Regions from separate parts of the Crenobacter cavernae genome, predicted to be linked through region 2. Evidence: predicted binding sites of a transcription regulator. Region 2 holds the regulator's gene; the other holds the start of a gene.

Region 1 (11,600 bases), 1.5 Mb from region 2:
TCGTGCGCCGCGTCGGGTTCACGCCGGCCGGTTTCAATACCTTCTTGATCAGGTCCAGCATGTCGTCGGGCACCGGGTAGGTGATCAGCGTCTCGTCGGCGAAGTCCTGCGCGTCGAGCGACTTCTTCGCCGCGAGCGGGTGATCCTTCGCCAGCACGGCGACCATCTCGTAAGCGAACAGCGGCCGGTGAGCGATGCCGGGCTGCGGTTCGGCGTCGGACACGATCGCCAGGTCGGCGCGGTTGGTCAGCAGCAGCCCTACCGGGTCGGCGTGGAAGCCCGACACGATGTCGAGCTCGACCGCCGGCCAGTGGCTGCGGAAGGTGTCCATCGCCGGCATCAGCCAGTCGAAGCAGGTGTGGCACTCGACCGCGATGCGCAGCTCGCCCGCCTCGCCCTCGCGGATCTGCGCGAGGTCGCGCTCGGCGCTCGACACCTGGGGAAGGATATGGCGCGCGAGCGTCAGCAGTCGTTCACCGGCCGGCGTCAGCTTCAGCGGCTGGCTCTTGCGGGCGAACAGTTCGAGCCCGTAGGCGGCTTCGAGTTGTTTGAGCTGGTGCGACAGCGCCGACTGCGTGAGGAATAGCCTCTCGGCGGCGCGCGATACGCTGCCGGTGTCGGCCAGCGCGACGAGGGTTTTCAGGTGGCGCAGTTCGAGCGGCGACTGGTTCATGAATGATCCTCATGTTTGATGCAAATATAATGCGTTTGAATCATAAACGAGCGCCGCGCATCATGCATCCGTTAACTGAAAAAAGGATTGCATGATGAACATTGTTCATAATCTGGGTTTTCCGCGCGTCGGCGCGAAGCGCGAACTGAAGTTCTGGCTGGAGTCGTACTGGAAGGGCGAGCTGCCGGCCGACGAGTTGCTGAAGAACGCGCGGTCCTTGCGTGAAAAACACTGGCTGCTGCAGCGCGGCGCCGGCGTGGATCGCGTGCCGGTCGGCGATGCGGCGCTGTACGACCACGTGCTCGACGCGCTGGTGCTGGTCGGCGCGCTGCCGAAACGTTTCGGCCTCGACGCGGCGTCGTTGGATCTCAAGGGCTACTTCACGCTGGCGCGCGGCGACAAGACGCACCACGCGATGGAGATGACCAAGTGGTTCGACACCAACTACCACTACCTGGTCCCCGAGTGGCGCGCCGACACCGCGTTCGCCGCCCACCCGGCGCGGCTCGTCGAGCAGGTTCGCGAGGCGAAGGCGCTCGGCGTCAGGCCTAAGCCGGTGCTGGTCGGCCCGCTGACGCTATTGTGGCTGGGTAAATCGAAGGACGGCAGCCAGCCGCTCGAGTTGGCCGCAACGTTGGCCGAGGCCTACGCCGGCGTGCTCGAGGCGCTCGCCGCCGAGGGCGTCGACTGGGTGCAGATCGACGAGCCGATCCTGGCGCTCGACCTGCCGGAAGAATGGCGCGCCGCGTTCGCGCCGGTTTACGCGAAGTTGGCCGAGGTGAAGGTCAAGCTCTTGCTCGCGACCTATTTCGGCAGCGTTGCCCAGCACGCCGCGCTGATCGACGCGCTGCCGGTCGCCGGCGTGCATCTCGACCTCACGCGCGCGCCGGAACAGCTGGCCGCCTTCCTGCCGGCCTGGCCGGAAAACCGCGTGCTGTCGGCCGGCGTGGTCAACGGCCGCAACGTGTGGCGCACCGATCTGTCTGCCGCGCTGGTGCAATTGGAGAACGCGCGCCAGAAGCTCGGCGACAAGCTGTGGATCGCGCCGTCTTGCTCGCTGCTGCACAGCCCGATCGACGCCGCGCAGGAAACCGAGCTCGACGTCGAGCTGAAGACCTGGCTCGCTTTCGCGGTGCAGAAACTGAACGAGCTGAAACTGCTGAAGCGCGGCGTGGTGCATGGTCGCGGCGACATCGCCAACGAACTGGCGGCGAGCGACTTCGTGCAGCAAAGCCGCAAGAACAGCCCGCGCGTGCATCGGCCGGAAGTGGCGGCGCGCCTGGCCAGCCTCGCGCCCGGGGCCGACCAGCGGGGCAGCGCCTATCCCTTGCGCGCCGAGAAGCAGGCGGCGTGGCTGAAGCTGCCGCTGTTGCCGACGACGACGATCGGCTCCTTCCCGCAGACCGCGGAGATCCGCGCCGCGCGCGCCGCGTTCAAGCGCGGCGAGCTGTCCGACGCCGATTACAAGACTGCGATGCAGAAGGAGATCGCGCTCGCGGTGCGCGAGCAGGAAGCGCTCGGCCTCGACGTGCCGGTGCATGGCGAAGCCGAACGCAACGACATGGTCGAATACTTCGGTGAGCAGCTGACCGGCTATCTGTTCACCCGCCACGGCTGGGTGCAGAGCTACGGCAGCCGCTGCGTGAAGCCGCCGGTGATCTACGGCGACGTCGCGCGCCCGGTCGCGATGACGGTCGAGTGGTCGGCCTACGCGCAGAGCCTGACCGACAAGCCGATGAAGGGCATGCTGACCGGCCCGGTGACGATGCTGCAGTGGAGCTTCGTGCGCGACGACGCGCCGCGTTCGCTGGTCTGCAAACAGTTGGCGCTGGCGCTGAACGACGAGGTGCTCGACCTCGAGGCCGCCGGCATCCGCGTGATCCAGATCGACGAGCCGGCGCTGCGCGAAGGCCTGCCGCTGAAAAAGGCCGACTGGGACGCCTACCTGGCGTGGGCCGGCGAGGCGTTCCGCCTGTCGAGCAGCGGCGTCGACGACGCGACGCAGATCCACACCCACATGTGCTACTCGGAGTTCAACGACATCCTGCCGGCGATCGCCGCGCTCGACGCCGACGTGATCACCATCGAGACGTCGCGCTCGGACATGGAGCTGTTGACCGCGTTCGGCGACTTCGAATACCCGAACGAGATCGGACCGGGCGTGTACGACATCCACAGCCCGCGCATCCCGGCCGAGGAAGAGATCGAGCGGCTGCTGACCAAGGCGCTCGCGGTGATCCCGGCGCGCCGCCTGTGGGTGAACCCGGACTGCGGCCTGAAGACGCGTGGCTGGCCCGAGGTGAAGGCGGCGCTCGCGAACATGATGACGATCACCCGCAACTTGCGCGAAAAGCTCGCCGCGACCGCCTGATCGGAGCCCGCTCAGCGCATTAGGCGCCGTCCCGCAAGGGGCGGCGCCTTTTTTGCGCCGGGACTATGCTGAAATCATTGCAAGGGGGAGGGGGACGCCATGTCGACCGATCTGACGCGCTGGCTCAGCGGCACGCTGCCCGGCAGCTGGCAGGACACCCTGGCTCTGGCCTTCGTCACGCTCTTGATGGGGCTCGCGCTGTACCGTTTCAGCCCGGACAGCCGGCGCCGGCTGCGGATGTCGCTGGTGCTGACCATCTTGCTGTTCGGCCTCTTGCGCTTGTCCCTGTGGCTGGGCAGCGACAGCCGCGCGATGAGTTGGGTGCTGCTCGCCGAGGTCAGCGTCGTGCTGCTCGGCCTGATCGTGCTGCGGGTGTGGGGCATGGTCGTGTGCCGGCTGGTGTTGCCGGTGGCGAGCCTGACGCCGCCGCGCATTCTCGAGGACATCCTCGTCGCCGTCGCCTACCTGGCGTGGGGGCTGGTGCTGTTGCGCCAGGCGGGTCTGGACCTGTCGCAGATCGTCACCACGTCGGCGGTGATCACCGCGGTGCTGGCGTTCGCGATGCAGGACACGCTCGGCAATATCCTCGCCGGCATCGCGCTGCAGCTCGACAACTCGGTCGACATCGGCGACTGGGTGAAGGTCGACGACGTCACCGGCCGCGTGGTCGAGATCAACTGGCGCGCGACCAGCGTCGAGACGCGCAACTGGGAAACGGTGGTGATCCCGAACAGCGTGCTGATGAAGCAGAAGTTCGTCATCCTCGGCAAACGCCAGGGCGCACCCGAACAGTGGCGGCGCTGGGTGACCTTCGACGTCGACTGGGACACGTTGCCGACGCAGGTGATCCAGCAGGTCGAACGCGCGCTGAACGAGGCGCACATCCCGCACGTCGCCGCCGAGCCGGCGCCCAACTGCGTGCTGATGGGCTTCGAGACCGGCTTCTGCCGCTACGCGGTGCGCTACTGGCTGACCGACCTCAACCTCGACGACCCGACCGATTCGCTGGTACGCGCGCACGTCGACGCCGCGCTCAGGCGCCACAACGTGCGCATCGCCGCGCCGCAGTTCAACGTGGCGATCACCAAGGAAAACGAGAAATACTTCGAGGCGCGCCACCGCCGCCACATCGAGGAGCGGCTCGCGGCGCTGTCGCGCGTCGACCTGTTCGCACCGCTGACCGAGGCCGAACGCGTGCAGTTGGCCGAGCAGCTGCGCTTCACGCCCTTCGTCAGCGGCGACACCATCATGCAGCAGGGCCAGGTTTCGCACCGGCTCTACATCCTGATCAAGGGCGAGGTCGAGGTGTGGATAGACGAGGGCCAGGGGCGGCAGCTGGTCGACGTGCTCGGCCCCGGCCAGGTGTTCGGCGAGATGGGGCTGATGACCGGCGAAGCGCGCAGCGCGACGGTGGTCGCGCGCGGTACGGTAGAGTGCTTTAGGCTCGACAAGGACGCGCTGCAGACCATCCTCAGCTCGCGCAAGGAACTGCTCGAGAGCCTGTCGCGCACACTGGAGAAAAGGTTGGCCGAGCGCCGAAAACGCCACGGTGTTCGCCCGGTGGTCGTGCCGACCCCCGAGCCCAGCAATGAGCTGGTGGATAAGATGCGGCGCTTTTTCGGGATGACGCGCGGCGGGCAGTGATCGACTAGGTCGTTTGGCTGAGCGGCTTGAGGCGGGCTCAGTCGCCGGCCGTCTCTACGTGCGGCTCGTGTCCCGCCTCCATCCCCAGCTCGTGCATCTTGCGCGTCAGCGTGTTGCGCCCCCAGCCCAAGAGGTGGGCCGCCTCGACCTTGCGCCCGCCGGTATGCGCGAGGCCGGTGCGGATGCAGGTTTCCTCGAAGCGCCGCGTCAGCTCGTCGATCAGGCCGACCTCGCCGCTGGCCAGCCGCCGCGCCAGTTCCAGCGCCAGACCCTGCGTCCAGCTCTGACCGCCGGTCGCCGTTGCGGTATCGACGGCGCCGCCCTCGCGCATCTCGGGCGGCAGGTCGGCGACTTCCACCGTCTGGCCGGGCGCCATCACCGTCAGCCAGTGGCAGACGTTTTCCAGCTCGCGCACATTGCCGGGGAAGGCGTAGCCCTTGAGCTTGTCCATCGCCGGCTCGGCCAACCTTTTCGGCTCGACGCCGAGGCTGGAAGCGCTCTTGGCGAGAAAATGCCGCGCCAAGAGCGGGATGTCCTCGTGCCGTTCGCGCAGCGGCGGCAGGCGCAGGCGGATCACGTTCAGCCGGTGATAGAGATCCTCGCGGAACAGACCCTGCTTCACGCGCTCTTCGAGGTACTGGTGGGTGGCGGCGATCACGCGCACGTTGGCCTTGATCGGCGTGTGGCCGCCGACGCGGTAGAAGTGACCGTCGGACAGCACGCGCAGCAGGCGCGTCTGCAGCTCGGTCGGCATGTCGCCGATCTCGTCGAGGAACAGCGTGCCGCCCTCGGCCTCCTCAAAACGGCCGCGCCGTGTCGCGGTGGCGCCGGTGAACGCGCCCTTCTCGTGGCCGAACAGTTCGGATTCGAGCAGGTCGCGCGGAATCGCCGCGGTATTGAGCGCGACGAACGGTTTGCCGGCGCGCGCCGAATGGCGGTGCAAGGCTTCGGCGACGCGCTCCTTGCCGGTTCCCGATTCGCCGGTGATCAGCACGGTGACGCTCGACTGCGACAGCCTGCCGATCGCGCGGAACACGTCCTGCATCGCCGGCGCCTGGCCGAGCAAGGCCGGCATCGCCTCGGGCGCCTTGTCGTTGCCGTCTTCGGCCTCGTTCTCGGCCAGCGCGCGTTCGATCAGCGAGACCGCGATGTCGACGTCGAACGGCTTGGGCAGGTATTCGAATGCACCGCCCTGGAAGGCCGCGACCGCCGAGTCGAGGTCGGCGTGCGCGGTCATCACGATCACCGGCAGGTTCGGGCAGACGGCCTTCACTTCGGCCAGAAACGCCAGGCCGTCGAGGCCGGGCATGCGGATGTCGCTGACGATCACGCGCGGCGTGACGCGCGCCAGCGCCGACAGCGCGTCGTCGGCGTTGGCGTAGCTTTGGTATTCGATGCCGGCGCGGGCGAGGGCTTTCTCCAGCACCCAGCGGATGGCCTTGTCGTCGTCGATGATCCAGACTGGAGCGGTCATGCGCGTCGTCCTTTAAGAAGACCGCTCAGCTTTCGCGGCTGAACGGCAAGAGTACGGTGAAAGTGGTCTGTCCCGGGCGCGACTCGAACTCGATCGCGCCACCGTGCTGGTGGACGAAGGCCTGCGCGAGCGTCAGCCCGAGGCCGGTGCCTTCGGCGCGGCCGGTGACCAGCGGGTAGAAGATGTGGTCGCGGATCTCGTCGGGGATGCCCGGGCCGTTGTCGACGATCTGCAGCTTCAGCGCTAGTGCGTGACGCTTGCGCGCGAGCGTGACCTGGCGTGCGACGCGCGTGCGCAGCACGATCTCGCCTTCGCCCTTCATCGCCTGCATCGCGTTCTTGGTGATGTTGAGCACGATCTGGATCAGCTGGCTCTTGTCGGCGATCAACAGTGGCAGGCTGACGTCGTAATCGCGGCGCACGACGAGGCCCTTCGGCGTCTCGGCGAGCAGGATGCTGCGCACGCGTTCGAGCACTTCGTGGATATTGATTTCTGAAAGCACGTGGCGCTGGTTCGGCATCAGCATGCGGTCGACCAGGCTCTGCAGGCGCAGTGCCTCTTCCTTGATCACCGCGGTGTACTCCTTGAGCTCCGGCCGGTCGGCGATCTCGTGTTCGAGCAATTGCGCCGCGCCGCGGATGCCGCCGAGCGGGTTCTTGATCTCGTGCGCGAGGTTGCGGATCAGTTCGCGGTTCGCCTGTTGCAGGAGCAGCAGGCGCTCCTCGTTGGCGATCTTCAGCTGCTGGTCGAGCGCGCGCATCTCGAGCAGCGCGAGCGCTTCGTCTCCCTCGAGCGGGGTGACGGTCAGCGCGACGTGCAACACGCTTTCCTGGTGCGCGAGGCCTAGCGCGAGGTCGTGTTCGATGAAGCTGGCGTGTTGCCTGAGCGTGGTGGCGACCGCCAGCGCGAGCGCTTCACTGTCGCGGAACAAGGTGGCGATGCGCTGGCGCGTCAGTTCGCGCCGCCCGAGCGCGAGCAGGTTTTCGCACGCCGGGTTGACGAACTGCACGGCGCCGTCGGCGTCGACGACCATGACCGGGGTGTCGAGCAATTCCAGGCCGGCAAAACGGGAGGGGTTCATGGCGATGCACACCTTCGGGGCGATACCGAAACAAAAGCAAGCGACGCGCCAGCGGGGATTAGGGATTACCCGTGACGGATTCCCCGCGCCGCGTACAAAAAAAGCCGAGTCGCCGGCGTTCGCAGCGGGTCTCGGCCCATTCCGGTGCCGTATGCAGACCGGTGTGCACGATTATGCACCGATTGGGTGCGTCAACTTATTGTTGGCCGAGTTCCTTCCTGATCGCGGCGACGTTCTTCTCGCGGTCGGTCACCGCGTCCTTCAGCTTCTGCACGCGGTCGAGGTACTTCTGGTAGTTCTTCTCGTTGCCGTTGCGCGTCGCCTCGCCGTCGGTCAGCGCCTTACGGGCATCGGCGAGCGCCTTCTGTTCGTTGCCCAGTTCGTCTTCGAGGATCTTGCGCCGGCCGGCGTCGCGCTGCTTCTGCGTGTCGGCGCTGACCTGCGGGTAGGCGCCACCGCCAGCCGAGCCCGCCGGGCGAGGCGTGCTGCTGGCGGAGCCGCCACTGCTACTGCTGCGCGGGGAGACCGCTGCCGGTTCGCCCGACGGGCGATAGCTGGATAGCGGCGCGAGGTCGACGCGCTGGCTGCCCCTCATCGGGACGTTGGTATAGGTGATGCGGCCGTTGGCATCGACGTATTTGTACACCGCAGCCTGGGTCGTGCCGCTGAGTAAAACCGCCAATACGAGGACGAGAGCTTTCATCGGGGTCCACTGGGGGAAGAGGGCTGGAAGGTCTGGAGCACGGTTGCCGCGTTTGCAAGCCGGCAGCCCTTTATGATAAGCAAAAGCATCGTGACCGTCATGCTTGGCGGACGAGCGCTCAAGAAAAAACCCGCCACACGGGCGGGTTTTCGATGATCGCAGGGCAGTGCAGGACCGCCCCGACGCCGATCAGGCGCTGTAGCTCTGTTCGAACTCCACCGGGTGCGGAATCATGCGCAGACGGTCCACTTCCTGCATCTTCAGCTCGAGGTAGGCGTCGATCCAGTCGTTGCTGAACACGCCGCCGCGGGTCAGGAACTCGCGGTCCGTGTCGAGGGCGGCTAGCGCTTCGTCGAGCGACGCGCAGACGGTCGGGATCAGCTTGTCCTCTTCCGGCGGCAGGTCGTACAGGTTCTTGTCGGCCGCGTCGCCCGGGTGGATCTTGTTCTGGATGCCGTCAAGGCCGGCCATCAACAGCGCGGCGAAGCACAGGTACGGGTTGGCCAGCGGATCCGGGAAGCGCGCCTCGATGCGGCGGCCTTTCGGGCTCGCCACGTGCGGGATGCGGATCGAGGCCGAACGGTTCTTCGCCGAGTAGGCCAGTTTCGTCGGGGCTTCGTAGTGCGGCACGAGGCGCTTGTACGAGTTGGTGCCCGGGTTGGTGATCGCGTTCAGCGCCTTGGCGTGCTTGATGATGCCGCCGATGTAGTACAGCGCGGTCTCGGACAGGCCGCCGTAGCCGTCGCCGGCGAACAGGTTCTGGCCGTCTTTCCAGATCGACTGGTGCACGTGCATGCCGGAGCCGTTGTCACCGAAGATCGGCTTCGGCATGAAGGTCGCGGTCTTGCCGTAGCTGTGCGCGACGTTGTGCACGACGTACTTCAGGATCTGGGTCCAGTCGGCGCGTTCGGTCAGCGTGCTGAAGCGGGTGCCGATCTCGTTCTGGCCGGCGGTCGCCACTTCATGGTGGTGCACTTCGACCGGCACGCCCAGTTCTTCCAGCACCAGCACCATGGCCGAGCGGATGTCCTGGAACGAGTCGACCGGTGGGACCGGGAAGTAGCCGCCCTTGACGCCCGGACGGTGGCCGGTGTTGCCGCCTTCGTACTCCTTGGACGACGACCACGCCGCTTCTTCGGCGTTGATCTTCACGAAGCAGCCGGACATGTCCTGGCCCCAGGTGATGGAGTCGAAGATGAAGAATTCGGGTTCCGGGCCGAAGAAGGCGGTGTCGCCGACGCCGGACGCCTTCAGGTAAGCTTCGGCGCGCTTGGCGACCGAGCGCGGGCAGCGGTCGTAGCCCTTGCCGTCGGCCGGGTCGACCACGTCGCAGGTCATGAACACGGTCGGCTCGTCGAAGAACGGGTCGATCTTGACGGAGGCCGGGTCGGCCATGAGCAGCATGTCGGAAGCCTGGATGCCTTTCCAGCCGGCGATGGACGAGCCGTCGAAAGCATGACCGTTTTCGAACCACTCTTCCGGCTCGGACAGTAGCACGTGAGCCGGGATGGTCACGTGCTGTTCCTTGCCGCGGGTGTCGGTAAAGCGCAGGTCAACGAATTTGACGTCATTGTCCTGGATCAGTTTTACAACGTCTGCAACCGCCATGTGTGTCTCCTAAGGCCTTCTGCAATAGATTGCATTGATATGGTGAAATCCGGTACGCCGAGATCAAAGCATGAAGCGTGCCAGGTCTGTGCGGGCCGGAAAATGCGATGGTGCCGGCGCTCTTTGCGCCTGCCTTGCCCGGTTTTGGTGCATGAAAAGCGTACTTGCACTGTGTTGGTGCATTTAGCCTTGCGTCTGCCCCCTCCCGGTGCGCGGCCCACAGTGTTATAACGCATTTAGGCCGGGGTGGGTTTGATATTTATGTGCCGCGGCAAGGAGAGATCACGATGAGTCAAAGCAAGGAAATTCTCGGCGTCGCGCACCAGCGCGCGCTCGACAATGCGCTGCCGTATTCCGGCGCGGTGACCCCGGAAGAGGCGGCGCGCCTGATGGGCGAATTGCCTAACGTGGTGCTGGTCGATGTCAGGAGCGCCGCCGAATGGCAGTTCGTCGGCACGGTGCCGGGCTCGGTGCGTATCGAACTGAAGACCTGGCCGGGTATGCAGCCGAACCCGCACTTTCTCGCGCAACTGAAGGAGCAGGTCAGCGCCGAGGCACTGGTGCTGTTCATGTGCCGCAGTGGCGTGCGTTCCGACGAGGCGGCGCGCATCGCGACCGGCGCCGGTTATAGCGAGGTGTACAACGTGCTCGAAGGTTTCGAGGGCGACAAGGACGCCGCCGGACATCGCGGCACCGTCGGCGGCTGGAAAGGACACGGCCTGCCCTGGGTGCAGTCCTGATCCGCGCGGGCTCGGCCAGGCTGATGGACGTTGCCAAGCCTGGCCGAGCCCTTGCTGCGTTGCGACATCCGGGCCGGCGACGGCTTGCATCGCGCCGCGCATCAAGGCAAAGTTCTACCATCGGCGGCGCCGTCACGCGGCCCGCGCCATGCATTTGCCTATAGGGATAAGTTTTCCATGACCGACCGTTATGCCGTGATCGGCAACCCGATCGCCCACAGCCAATCGCCGTTCATCCACGCCGAGTTCGCCAAGGCGACCGGCGAGGACATCGCTTACGAGCGCCTGTTCGCCGAACTCGACAAGTTCAAGGTCGTGGTCGACGAGTTCGTCGCCGCCGGCGCGAAGGGGCTGAACATCACGCTGCCGTTCAAGGGCGACGCCTTCCGCTACGCCGACGAGCTGACCGAGCGCGCGCGCGCGGCCGAGGCGGTCAACACGCTGACCTTCAAGGACGGCAAGGCCTACGGCGACAACACCGACGGCGTCGGCCTCACGCGCGACATCGCCGAGAACCTCGACTTCCCGATCAAGGGCCAGCGCGTGCTGATCCTCGGCGCCGGCGGCGCGGTGCGCGGCGTGCTGGTGCCGCTGCTCGAGCAGAAACCGTCGGCGCTGACCATCGCCAACCGCACGCTGATCAAGGCCGAGGCGCTCGCGCACCAGTTCGGCCAATTCGGCCCGATCGAAGCGGTCGGCTACGAGGCGCTCGCCGGCCGTACCTTCGACATCATCATCAACGCGACCTCGTCGAGCCTGTCGAACGACCTGCCGCCGATCCCGCGCGGCGTGTTCACCCCGCGCACGCTCGCCTACGACATGGTGTACAGCAAGGGTCTGACGCCCTTCCTCGCGCGCGCGCAGTCCGAAAACGCCGGCATGCTGGCCGATGGGCTGGGCATGCTGGTCGAGCAGGCGGCCGAGTCGTTCCGCATCTGGCGCGGCGTGCAGCCGGAAACGCGCGCGGTGACCAATCTGCTCAGGGATCTCTTGGCCTGACCCATGCGCCTTCTGCTTAAAATCGGGGCGGCCCTGTTGGCCGCCCTTGTTTTGTACAACCTGTGGATCTTCGGCCACATCGTCTACTGGCGTTCCAGCAACCCGTCGGCCAGCGCCTTCATGAACGAGCAGCTCGCCCGGCTGCAGGAAGACGACCCTGACGCCGAACTGCGCCATAAATGGGTGCCTTACGAACGGATCTCGGCCAACCTCAAGCGCGCGATCGTCGCGTCGGAAGACGCGAAGTTCGTCGACCACGAGGGTTTCGACTGGAACGGCATCGAGGCGGCGTTCGAGAAGAACATGA
Region 2 (11,600 bases):
CCGGACACCCACGTCTACGGCAGCCGGATCACGATCAACACGCGTACGCGCGTCGCCAGCGCCAAGACGCCGGTGGAAATCCACTATGGCGAGTCGATCGCCAACGCCATCGGTTTCGAATACCAGCAGCAGAAGGGCCTGTTGCGGCTCCTCTCCCACGCAAGGGTGAAATATGTACAGTAAGCTTTTGACCGCGGTCCTCGTCGGCCTGGCCACGCTGCCGGCCTGGGCGGAAAAGGCCGACCAGAAGAAGCCGATCGAGATCAGCGCCGACGCCGGCACGCTCGACCAGCTCAAGGGCGTCACCGTCTGGCAGGGCAACGTGATCGTGATCCAGGGCACGCTCAAGGCGACCGCCGACCAGCTGACCGTCACCCGCGACGCGCAGGGCCGCCAGACGCTGCAGGGCATAGGCCGCCCGGCCACCTTCCGCCAGAAACTCGAAGCCCGCCCCGAGTACGTCGAAGGCCAGGGTTCGCGCGTCGACTACACCAGCGCCAGCAACCAGGTCGTGCTCACCGGCAATGCGCGCGTCAAGCGCGGCGCCGACGTCGTCACCGGCGGAGTCATCACCTACAACACCGAGACCGAGGTCTACCAGGTCAGCGGCGGCAGCGTGCAGGGCCCGAACAAGGGTCGCGTCACCGTGATCCTGCAACCGAAGGACGAAGGCCAGAAATGACGCAGAGCCAGCTCACCGTCCGCCACCTGCAGAAACGCTTCAAGAAGCGCGCCGTCGTGCGCGACGTGTCGCTCGACATCGCCAGCGGCGAGGTCGTCGGCCTCTTGGGGCCGAACGGCGCCGGCAAGACGACCAGCTTCTACATGATCGTCGGCCTCGTCGCGGCCGACGGTGGCGAGATCGAACTGGACGGCACTGTCATCACCCGCCTGCCGATCCACAAGCGCGCACGCATGGGGCTCGGCTACCTGCCGCAGGAAGCGTCGATCTTCCGCAGGATGACGGTCGAGGAAAACATCCGCGCCGTGCTCGAGATCGGCGGCCTGAAGGGCGAGAACCTCGATAAGGAGCTCGAACTCCTGCTCGACGACCTCAACATCGCCCACCTTCGCGACACCAACGCGCTGGCGCTGTCCGGCGGCGAACGACGCCGCGTCGAGATCGCGCGCGTGCTCGCCACGCGGCCGCGCTTCATCCTGCTCGACGAACCGTTCGCCGGCGTCGACCCGATCGCGGTGATCGACATCCAGAAGATCATCGCCTTCCTGCGCGAGCGCGGCATCGGCGTCCTGATCACCGACCACAACGTGCGCGAAACGCTGCGCATCTGCGATCGCGCCTATATCATCAGTGAAGGCGCTGTGCTCGCCTCGGGCGAACCGGACACGCTCGTCAACGACGAGAAGGTTCGCGAAGTCTATCTCGGCGAGCACTTCCACCTGTAATGGCCACGCCATGAAGCAGAGCCTCCAGCTCAAGGTCTCGCAACATCTCACCCTCACCCCGCAGCTGCAGCAGTCGATCAAGCTGTTGCAGCTGTCGACGCTCGACCTGCAATCCGAGGTCGAACGGGTGTTGCTCGACAACCCGCTGATCGAACGGATGGACGACGGCCCGAGCGAAGCGTCCGGCGAGGAAAGGTTGGCCGAGCCCGCCGCCGACAACGGCTCGGCCGACGGCGCCGACACGTTGCCGGGCGAGCTGTCCGACTGGGGACGCGGCGCCGCGCGCGGCGACAACGACGACTACGACCCGCTCGCCAACGTCGCCTGCCCGGTGTCGCTGCGCGAACACCTGATCGCCCAGCTCGGCGAAATCGCGATGTCGACGCGCGAACACGGCGTCGTCAGCCTGTTGATCGAAGAGCTCGACGACGACGGTTTCATGCCGCAGCCGCTCGAAGCGGTGCTCGCCGAACTGCCGGCCGAACTCGAACTGACGCTCGAAGAGCTCGAGGACGGTCTCGAACTGCTGCAGGGCTTCGACCCGGCCGGCGTCGGCGCCTTCGACCTGACCGGCTGCCTGCTGCTACAGCTGGCCAGCCTGCCCCGCGTCACGCCGGGGCTTGCGAGCGCACGCACCATCGTCGAGAAGCACCTGACGCTGCTCGGCCAACGCGACTACGGCAAGCTGAAGAAACTGCTCTCGGTCGACGACGCCGAACTGAGACTCGCGCAGCAGCTGATCGCCAGCCTCACCCCGCATCCGGCGGCCAACTTCGGTCGCGACGAGACGCACTACATCGTGCCCGACGTGCTGGTGGTCAAGCGCAAGGGACGCTGGCAGGCCGAGCTCAACCCGGGCGCCGTGCCGCGGCTGCGCGTCAACCCCGGCTACGCCAAATTGGTGTCCGAGGCGCGCGGCGAAAGCGGCGAACTCGCGCCGCGCCTGCAGGAAGCCAAGTGGTTCGTCAAAAACATCCAGCAACGGTTTGACACCATCCTGAAAGTGTCGGAATCTATCGCCAACAGGCAGCAAGCGTTCTTTGAACATGGTGAAGTGGCAATGCGTCCGTTGATACTGCGCGACATTGCCGAAGAACTGGGCCTGCACGAATCCACCATCTCCCGGGTGACCACGCAGAAATACCTCCTCTGCGCGCGCGGGCTCTTCGAACTCAAATATTTCTTCGGCAGTGCGTTGGAAACCGACAGCGGCGGCGAGTGTTCCGCGACCGCGATCAAGGCGCTGATCAAGCAGCTGATCGACGCCGAAGACCGTCAAGCACCGCTCTCCGACAGCAAGCTGGTCGACCTCCTGACAAAACAAGGCATCCAGGTCGCGCGTCGCACCGTGGCCAAGTACCGCGAGGCGATGCAGATCGCGGCGGTCGCCCAGCGCAAGACGCTTTGAAAAAGGCTCTTTAAAACGCCGATTGCTACCCCACCTGTTCTTTGAGGGGTTCCGTCGCCCCGCGATGGAGCCACACAAGAAAACCGCCGGGCCGCCGGGCCCAGGCGTTTGTCACCTAAGGAGTTAGGGTATGAACCTCAAGATCACCGGTCTTCATCTCGAAGTTACTCCGCCGATGCGCGACTACATCGAAAGCAAACTCGAACGCGTGACCCGCCACGTCGACGACGTGATCGACGTCGCCGTGACGCTATCGGTCGACAAGCTTGTGCAGAAGGCGGAGGTGAACGTTCACCTCTCCGGCAAGGATATCCACGTGGAGGCCACCGAAGCCGACATGTATGCAGCCGTCGATGCGCTGATCGACAAACTCGACCGCCAGGTCCTGAAACACAAGGAAAAACGCAACGAGCGCCGCGCGCCGACCCCGGCACCAGCACCGGAAGCGCCGACAGAACAGGCGAACGCCTGAGTGGCGTGATTGTCGAAACGGGAACCTGCGGGTTCCCGTTTTTCATTGACGGCCTTTTGCCAAGACTACGCTTGAGCGTAGAATGGCCGGGTTTTTTCTGTAAGCAAACGCACAGTATGAGCCTGATCGGCAAAATCCTCGCGCCCGACCATGTCCTGATCGACCTGGACGTCGGCAGCAAAAAACGCGTATTCGAACAGGTGGGGCTCCTTGTCGAGAACACCCACGCCATCGCCAGAAGCGAAGTGTTCGACTGCCTGTTCGCCCGGGAAAAACTCGGTTCGACCGGCCTCGGCCAAGGCGTGGCGATTCCGCACGGACGCGCCAAGGGGCTGAAGGAGGCGGTCGGCGTGTTCATCCGCCTGAAGAACCCGATCCCCTTCGACGCGCCCGACGGCAAGCCGGTACAGAGCCTGTTCGTGCTCCTCGTGCCCGAAGAGGCGACCGACCTGCACCTGCAGGTCTTGTCTGAACTCGCACAACGCTTCTCCAGCCGCGCGCTGCGCGAGGCGCTGATCGCCGCGCCCGACCGCGACACCCTCTACCGCCTGCTCACCGAATGGTCCGGCCATGCCTAGCGTCTCCGTTCGCCAGCTCTACCAGGACAACCATCAGAAACTGTTTCTGACCTGGGTCGCCGGCACCGGCGGGTCGGATACGATGATCCGCAACGACGACCAGCGCCCGACCCTCGCCCTCGTCGGCCACCTGAACTTCATCCACCCGAACGCGGTGCAGGTGCTCGGTGTGGCCGAGGTCGACTACCTGGAGAAACTGGAGAACGCCGCCGCGCGCACCGCGCTCGACCAGCTGTTCCACAAGCCGATGGCGGTCGTCATCGTCGCCAACAACCAGGCGGTCCCCAAGCTGCTGCGCGACTACTGCCACACGCACAACGTCCCCTTGATGAGTTCGCGGCTCGAGAGCCCCTACCTGATGGACGTGCTGCGCATCTATCTGGCGCGCGCGCTGGCGACGTCGACGGTGCTGCACGGCGTGTTCCTCGACGTGCTCGAGATCGGCGTGCTGATCATGGGCGACTCGGCGATGGGCAAGAGCGAACTCGCGCTGGAACTGATCTCGCGCGGCCACGGTCTGGTCGCCGACGACGCGGTCGAACTCTACCGCATCGGCCCGGAGACGCTCGAAGGCCGCTGCCCGCCGCTGTTGCGCGACTTCCTCGAAGTGCGCGGCCTCGGCATCCTGAACATCCGCACCATCTTCGGCGAGACCGCGGTCCGCCCGAAGAAGGTGCTCAAGCTCATCATCCACCTCGTCAAGGCCAACGACCAGGCGATGCAGGCGCTCGACCGCCTCAACATCCAGTCGGAGACGCAGGAGATCCTCGGCGTGAAGGTGCGCAAGGTGATCCTGCCGGTCGCGGCCGGCCGCAACCTGGCCGTGCTCGTCGAGGCGGCGGTGCGCAACTACATCCTGCAACTGAGGGGCATCGACAGCACGCGCGAATTCATCGAGCGTCACACCAACTTCCTCAGGGATCAGGAACATGCAGCTGATCCTGATTAGCGGCCTGTCCGGCTCGGGCAAGTCGGTCGCCCTGAAGGCGCTCGAAGACGCCGGCTACGCGTCGGTCGACAACCTGCCGGCGACGCTGCTCTCGAAGCTGATCGCGCTCTACCGCGAACAGGGTCACGAGCGCATCGCGATCAGCGTCGACACGCGCGGCGGCCCGACGCTCGCCGCGCTGCCCGGCGCGATGAAGGAGTTGTCCGACGCCGACGTCGACGTGCGCCTGCTCTACTTCGAAGCCAAGCCCGACACGCTGGTCAAGCGCTTCTCGGAGACGCGCCGCCGCCACCCGCTGTCGGGGCCGGGCCTCACCGTCGAGGAATGCATCCGCCAGGAACAGGAGATGTTGGCCGAGGTCAAGGCGCTCGGCTACCCGATCGACACCAGCGAACTGTCGGCCAACCGTCTGAGGACCTGGATCAAGGCGCTGGTCGGCGCCGAGGCCGGCCGACTGACGGTAGTGTTCGAATCGTTCGGCTTCAAGCACGGTGTGCCGCTCGACGCCGACCTGGTGTTCGACGCGCGCTGCCTGCCCAATCCCTTCTACGATCCGCGTCTGCGTCCCCTGACCGGTCTCGACCAGGCTATCGTCGACTTCTTCCTGCAGGAATCGTCGGTCGCCGAGATGATCCACGACATCCGCCGCTTCCTCGACAAGTGGCTGCCGGCCTACCGCCAGGAAAACCGCAGCTACCTGACCGTCGCCGTCGGCTGCACCGGCGGCCAGCACCGCTCGGTCTTCGTCATCGAAGCGCTGGCGCGCGCCTTCGCCGGCGAGCAGGTGCTGATCCGCCACCGCGAGCTGCCCGAGACGCGATGACGCGCTGGCTGCGGCCGGGCGACTGGCTGGTGCTGTCGCTCCTGGCCGCAGCAAGCGCCTACCTCGCCGTCACGCTGTGGAGCGGCGGCCACGCGCGCACCGTCCTCATCAAGCGCCACGGCGAGCTTTTCCGCGAAGCCAGCCTCCTGCACGACCAGATCGTCGCCGTACCCGGTCCGCTCGGCGTCACCGAGGTCGAGATCGCCGGCGGCCGCACCCGCATCCGCAGCGATCCCAGCCCGCGCCAGTACTGCGTGAAACAGGGCTGGCTGACGCGCGCCGGCCAAGTGGCGATCTGCCTGCCGAACGCGACCAGCATCGAACTTGCCGGCGGCGAACGCCCTTATGACAGCCTCCAGTTCTGACACGCGCATCCTCGCGCCCGATGCCACCGACCACCGCATCGCGCGGCTCGCCGCCGCCGCGCTGGTGCTGGCGCTGGTCGACGCCGGCCTGCCGTCGCCGCTGCCCGGCGTCAAACCCGGGCTCGCCAACATCGTCACGCTGATCGCGCTCTACCGCTACGGCTTTCGCGCGGCGGTGTGGGTCAGCCTGTTGCGCATCGCAGGCGCCGGCCTCTTGCTCGGCAGCCTGATGACACCTGGTTTTTTCCTCAGCCTTGCCGGCGGCACCATGAGCCTCGTGGGCCTTCTATTCGCCCAGCGGCTTCCCGAGCGCTGGTTCGGCCCGGCGTCGGCGAGCCTGATCGCCGCTTTCTGCCATATCGGCGGCCAGCTCATTCTCGCACGCGCCATCCTGATCCCGTCGGACGGCATCCTCTACTTCGTCCCCGCCTTCGCGCTGACCGCGCTCGTCACCGGCACGGTCAACGGCATCGTCGCGGCAAAACTGCTAGAAAACACCCATGAGACCGATTGATACCGTCACCGTCGCGCTGACCGGCGCGTCCGGCCTGCCCTACGGCTTCAGGCTGATCGAAACCCTGCTTGAAGCCGGCAAACGCGTGTGGGTGCTGTACTCACAGGCGGCGCAGGTGGTCGCCAAGCAGGAGATGGACATCACGCTGCCGTCGCGCCCGGCCGACGTCGCCGCCTGGTTGGCCGAGCGCTACCGGCCTTCCGACGGGCAGTTGCGCGTGTTCGGCCGCGAGGAATGGTTCGCGCCGCCGGCGTCAGGGTCGAACCCGGCCGACGCGATGGTGGTCTGCCCGTGCTCGATGGGCACGCTCGCCGCGATCGCGCACGGCCTGTCGGACAACCTGATCGAGCGCGCCGCCGACGTCAGCGTCAAGGAAGGCCGCAAGCTGATCCTGGTGCCGCGCGAGACGCCGCTGTCGGCGATCCACCTGGAAAACATGCTGAAGCTCGCGCGCCTCGGCGTGGTGATCCTGCCGCCATCGCCGGGCTTCTACACGCACCCGAAAACGGTCGACGACATGGTCGACTTCGTCGTCGCGCGCGTGCTCGACCAGCTCGACGTGCCGCACACGCTCGCGCCGCGCTGGGGACAGGAGACACAGCGATGAACGCCTTTTATTCCTTGGCCGCGCTACGCGCTATCGAAGCACGAGCCGAAGCCGACGGCATCGACCTGATGGCGCGCGCCGCGAGCGCGACCGCCGACTGGCTGGTCGCGCGCAGAGCCGGACGGATACTCATTGCCGCCGGTCCCGGCAACAACGGTGGCGACGCCCTATGGGCCGCGTGCCTTCTGCAGGACGCCCGCGTCGACGTGACGGTATGGCTGCCCGCACCGCCCACCGCGAGCGCGGGCCAAACCGCGCTAGCTGCGTTGGCCGAGCGTGGCGTGCCGGTCGTGCACGGTGCCACGCCGCCCGCCGATCAGGGCTGGGACTGGGTCGTCGACGGCCTGTTCGGCATCGGCCTGGCGAGGCCGCTCGCCACACCATGGGATGCCGTCGTCGATGCGCTGAATGCGCTCGACGCGCCGATTCTCGCGCTCGACACGCCGTCGGGACTCGACGCGATGACCGGCCACGCCGCCGGCGCAGTCGTCCGTGCGTGCGCGACGCTGACCTTCCTCGCCGCCAAGCCAGGTCTTGCGACCGGCGCCGGCGTCGACTACGCCGGCGACGTGGAACTGGCCACGCTAGGTGTACCGGCCGATTGGTGGCCGGCCCCGCTCGGCCAGGTTTGCGCGCCGGTATCCGGCCTGCTCGCCCGAGAGCGCGACAGCCACAAGGGACGCTTCGGCACCGTGTGCGTGATCGGCGGCGCGCCGGGCATGCTCGGCGCGGTCCTGCTCGCCGGCCGTGCCGCACTGGCCGCCGGCGCCGGCAAGGTCTACGTCTGCCCGATCGACGCGCGGCTGTTTATCGACCCTGCCGCGCCCGAACTGATGATCCACGAGCTCGACGACGAAGCGCACCTACCCGACGCCGACGTGCTCGCGCTCGGCCCCGGGCTCGGCCAGCACGGCGCCGCGCGCGCGCTCGTCGACATGCTGATCGGCGTCGACAAACCGCTGCTTCTCGACGCCGATGCGCTCAACCTGATCGCCGCCTACGCGAGCCTCGGCCAACGTCTAGCCGCCCGCCAAGCGCCTACCTTGCTGACGCCGCATCCGCGCGAAGCGGCACGGCTGTTGGGCTGCGACACCACGACCGTCCAGACTGACCGCATCGCCGCCGCGCGAGACTTGGCCGAGCGCTTTGGCGCGACCGTGGTGCTCAAGGGCGCCGGCAGCGTGATCGCCCACCCGGGCGCACCCTTCCTCGTCAACACGACCGGAGGGCCGGCGCTCGCCGTCGCGGGACAAGGCGACGTGCTGACCGGCGCCATCGCCGCGCTGATCGCGCAAGGCCTGTCGGCGCGTGACGCGGCGGCGCTCGCGGTACACGCGCACGGCCTCGCCGGCGACGACTATACGCGCGAGATGGGCGGGCCGATTGGTCTTGCCGCCGGCGCGCTGTTGCCACGGCTGTCGCGCATGCTGAACCGCTACAGCTGAGCCGCTGCCGGGCCCGCCATGACAGGGTTTTCCGGCGCCTGGCCGGCGCAACAATTCCTCATACTTCTTTACAGAAACTCGGCCGCCATCCGGATAAGCTTCAACCGTAGAAGCCAGCAAACGACGCAAAGAGGTTGAAGCCATGTTCCGCAAATATCTTCCGTTGGCAGCGCTCGTGCTGCTGCCGCTGTCCTTCGGCGCCCAAGCCGGCGGCGAGATCCTCCTCGGCGGCGCGCTCGGCGGCGCGGCCGGCGCGGCGATCGGCGACTCGCTCGGCGGCCGCGACGGCGCGGTGATCGGCGGTGCGCTCGGCGGCGCGGTCGGCGCCGGCATCGGCCACGACTACCGCCGCGAACGCATAATCGAGCGCCGCGTGGTCTACGAGGACGATCGCCCGTACTATCGCTCACGCTACGACCGCGACTACGGGCCGCGCGGGCACTGGAAACACCGCAACTGGAAACACCGTCACGGGCACGACCGCGACGACGACGACGATTGAGCTTTCCCCAGCGCGCCGGCCCGCGAGGGTCGTTCCCCCCTCTTAAGCGGCCCTGACGGTGCCGGCGCGCACCTCCAAACTGTATCCAATCGACAATCCGGTACGCATTCCGGCTAGAATGAGCCGAACCCATCCACCGGAGTGTCCGTCTTGACCCGCCAAGGAAAAGCCTACCTGTACGGCCTCGTCGCCGTGCTCGCCTGGTCGACCGTCGCCACCGCCTTCAAGATCAGCCTCAAGCACCTGACGCCGTCGCAACTCGTGCTGTACGCGTCGACCGCGTCCTTCCTCATTCTATTTACGGTGCTGACGGTGCAAGGTCGCCTGCCGGAACTGTCCGTCGCGTTCCGGCGCCACTGGAAACGGTCCTTGCTGCTCGGCGCGGTCAACCCCTTCGTCTACTACCTGGTGCTGTTCCGCGCCTACGACCTGTTGCCCGCGCAGGAGGCGCAGGCGATCAACTACACCTGGGCGCTGACGATGACGCTGATGGCGATTCCGCTGCTCAAGCAGACGCCGCGCCGCGCCGACGTCGTCGCCGCGCTGGTCTGCTATCTGGGCGTGCTGGTGATCGCGACGCGCGGCGAGATCCTCGCGCTGCATTTTTCGAATAGGGAGGGGCTGGTCTACGCGCTGGTGTCGACCGTGTTGTGGGCCGGCTACTGGATCTTCAACGCGCGCGACGACCGCGAGCCGGTGATCGGCCTCGCGCTCAACTTCGGCTTCGCGCTGCCGATGGCCTTCGTCTGGTGTCTTCTCGGCGACGGGCTCGGCCAACCTTCGTCAGAGGGCTGGCTCGGCGCTGCCTACGTCGGCGTGTTCGAGATGGGGCTGACCTTCGTCGCGTGGCTGATGGCGATGAAGCTGACCGAGAGCACCGCGCGCATCGCCAACCTGATCTTCCTGTCGCCGCTGTTGTCGCTGGTGCTGATCCATGCGGTCGTCGGCGAGACGATCTACCCGTCGACCTTCGTCGGCCTCTCGCTGATCTTGGGCGGCCTCGCGCTGCAGAAGTGGCTGACGCGCGTACCGGCCGCTGCCGGCGCGGCGTAATCATCACAAAGGTTGGCCGAGCTCTTAAAGAAGGCTCGGCCAAGCTTGTGAGAGCCCCGAAGTCACAATGAAAAACGCCCTGTCGAACGACAGGGCGTTTTGCTTGACAGGCCCAGATCGATCAGGCGTCGAGCGCGGCGAACACGTTGTCGCGCACGGTCTCGACCGCCTGCGTGCCGTCGACCTTCACGTACTTCGGCGCGGTCGCGTCGCCGCTGGCGGCCATCTTCGAATAGAAGCCGACCAGCACCTCGGTCTGCTCGTGGTAGACGGCGAGGCGTTTCTTGACGGTCTCTTCCTTATCGTCGTCGCGCTGGACCAGTTCTTCGCCGGTCAGGTCGTCGCGGCCTTCTGCCTTCGGCGGGTTGTACTTCACGTGGTAGGTGCGGCCCGACGACAGGTGCACGCGGCGGCCCGACATGCGGTCGATGATGTTCGCGTCCGGCACGTCGATCTCGACCACGTAGTCGATGTTCACGCCGGCTTCCTTCATCGCCTCGGCCTGCGGGGTGGTACGCGGGAAGCCGTCGAACAGGAAACCGTTGGCGCAGTCGGCCTCGGCGATGCGTTCCTTCACGAGACCGATGATGATGTCGTCGCGCACCAGGCCGCCGGCGTCCATGATCGCCTTGGCTTCGAGACCGAGCGGCGTGCCGGCCTTCACCGCGGCGCGCAGCATGTCACCGGTGGAGATCTGCGGAATCGCGAATTTTTCCTTGATGTAGTTGGCCTGGGTGCCTTTGCCCGCGCCCGGCGCGCCCAACAGAATCAGTCTCATGTAAGGAATCTCCGTCTGTGCTTTGGTATTGGGGTGGTTATTTATTGGCGGCGAACAGCGCGCGCACGCGCTCTAGGTCTTCGGGGGTGTCGACGCCGGCCGGCGGCGCAGCCTGAAGCGTCGCGACCGCGATCTTGTGGCCGTGCCACAGCACGCGCAGCTGTTCGAGCGCTTCGAACCGCTCGGTCGGCGCGATGGCCAGACGCGTGTAGGTATCGAGGAAACCCGCGCGGTAGGCGTATAGGCCGATGTGGCGCCAGGCCGGCAGCCCTTCAGGCAGCGCGTCGCGGTCGGCGGCGAACGCGTCGCGCGCATACGGGATAGGCGCGCGGCTGAAGTAGCGCGCGAAGCCGTCGTCGTCGAGCACGACCTTGACCACGTTCGGGTTGAAGAACTCGGCGGCCGACTGGATCGGATGCACCAGTGTCGCCATCGGCGCGTCGGTATGGGCCAAGAGTTCGGCGAGGCGGTCGATCAGCGCCGGGTCGATCAAGGGTTCGTCGCCCTGCACGTTGACGACGACGGTGTCGGCCGGCAGTTCGAGCCTGGCGACCGCTTCGGCGAGGCGGTCGGTGCCGCTGGCGTGGTCTTCGCGCGTCATCACCGCGTCGATGCCGTAAAGGGCGCAGGCGGCGGCGATGTCGGGGTGGTCGGTCGCGACGACGACGCGCTCGGCGGCGCTCTTTTTCGCCTGCTCGG

The links. The regulator sigma-54, encoded in region 2, starts transcription at its own class of promoters, with help from an activator protein. The targets are predictions, from matches to a motif close to CTGGCACGCTTCATGCTT.
Region 1: a site for sigma-54 is predicted at 7,278-7,295, ahead of glnL (nitrogen regulation protein NR(II)). Genes of this name have one in related genera too.

What each region holds. Positions count from the first base shown of each region.
Region 1 is NZ_CP031337.1:1,816,231-1,827,830, forward strand. Features, by position in the region: gene DWG20_RS08795 (LysR family transcriptional regulator) at 1-673, opposite strand, end outside; gene metE (5-methyltetrahydropteroyltriglutamate--homocysteine S-methyltransferase) at 768-3,044, shown strand; gene DWG20_RS08805 (mechanosensitive ion channel family protein) at 3,144-4,688, shown strand; gene ntrC (nitrogen regulation protein NR(I)) at 4,726-6,162, opposite strand; gene glnL (nitrogen regulation protein NR(II)) at 6,188-7,243, opposite strand; gene DWG20_RS08820 (DUF4124 domain-containing protein) at 7,440-7,946, opposite strand; gene glnA (type I glutamate--ammonia ligase) at 8,136-9,554, opposite strand; gene DWG20_RS08830 (rhodanese-like domain-containing protein) at 9,842-10,294, shown strand; gene aroE (shikimate dehydrogenase) at 10,472-11,293, shown strand; gene mtgA (monofunctional biosynthetic peptidoglycan transglycosylase) at 11,297-11,600, shown strand, end outside.
Region 2 is NZ_CP031337.1:361,156-372,755, forward strand. Features, by position in the region: gene lptC (LPS export ABC transporter periplasmic protein LptC) at 1-183, shown strand, start outside; gene lptA (lipopolysaccharide transport periplasmic protein LptA) at 173-682, shown strand; gene lptB (LPS export ABC transporter ATP-binding protein) at 679-1,407, shown strand; gene DWG20_RS01640 (RNA polymerase factor sigma-54) at 1,418-2,815, shown strand; gene hpf (ribosome hibernation-promoting factor, HPF/YfiA family) at 2,946-3,287, shown strand; gene ptsN (PTS IIA-like nitrogen regulatory protein PtsN) at 3,404-3,865, shown strand; gene hprK (HPr(Ser) kinase/phosphatase) at 3,858-4,814, shown strand; gene rapZ (RNase adapter RapZ) at 4,795-5,637, shown strand; gene DWG20_RS01665 (NusG domain II-containing protein) at 5,634-6,002, shown strand; gene DWG20_RS01670 (Gx transporter family protein) at 5,983-6,516, shown strand; gene DWG20_RS01675 (flavin prenyltransferase UbiX) at 6,503-7,123, shown strand; gene DWG20_RS01680 (NAD(P)H-hydrate dehydratase) at 7,120-8,568, shown strand; gene DWG20_RS01685 (glycine zipper domain-containing protein) at 8,711-9,070, shown strand; gene DWG20_RS01690 (DMT family transporter) at 9,212-10,123, shown strand; gene adk (adenylate kinase) at 10,245-10,901, opposite strand; gene kdsB (3-deoxy-manno-octulosonate cytidylyltransferase) at 10,939-11,600, opposite strand, start outside.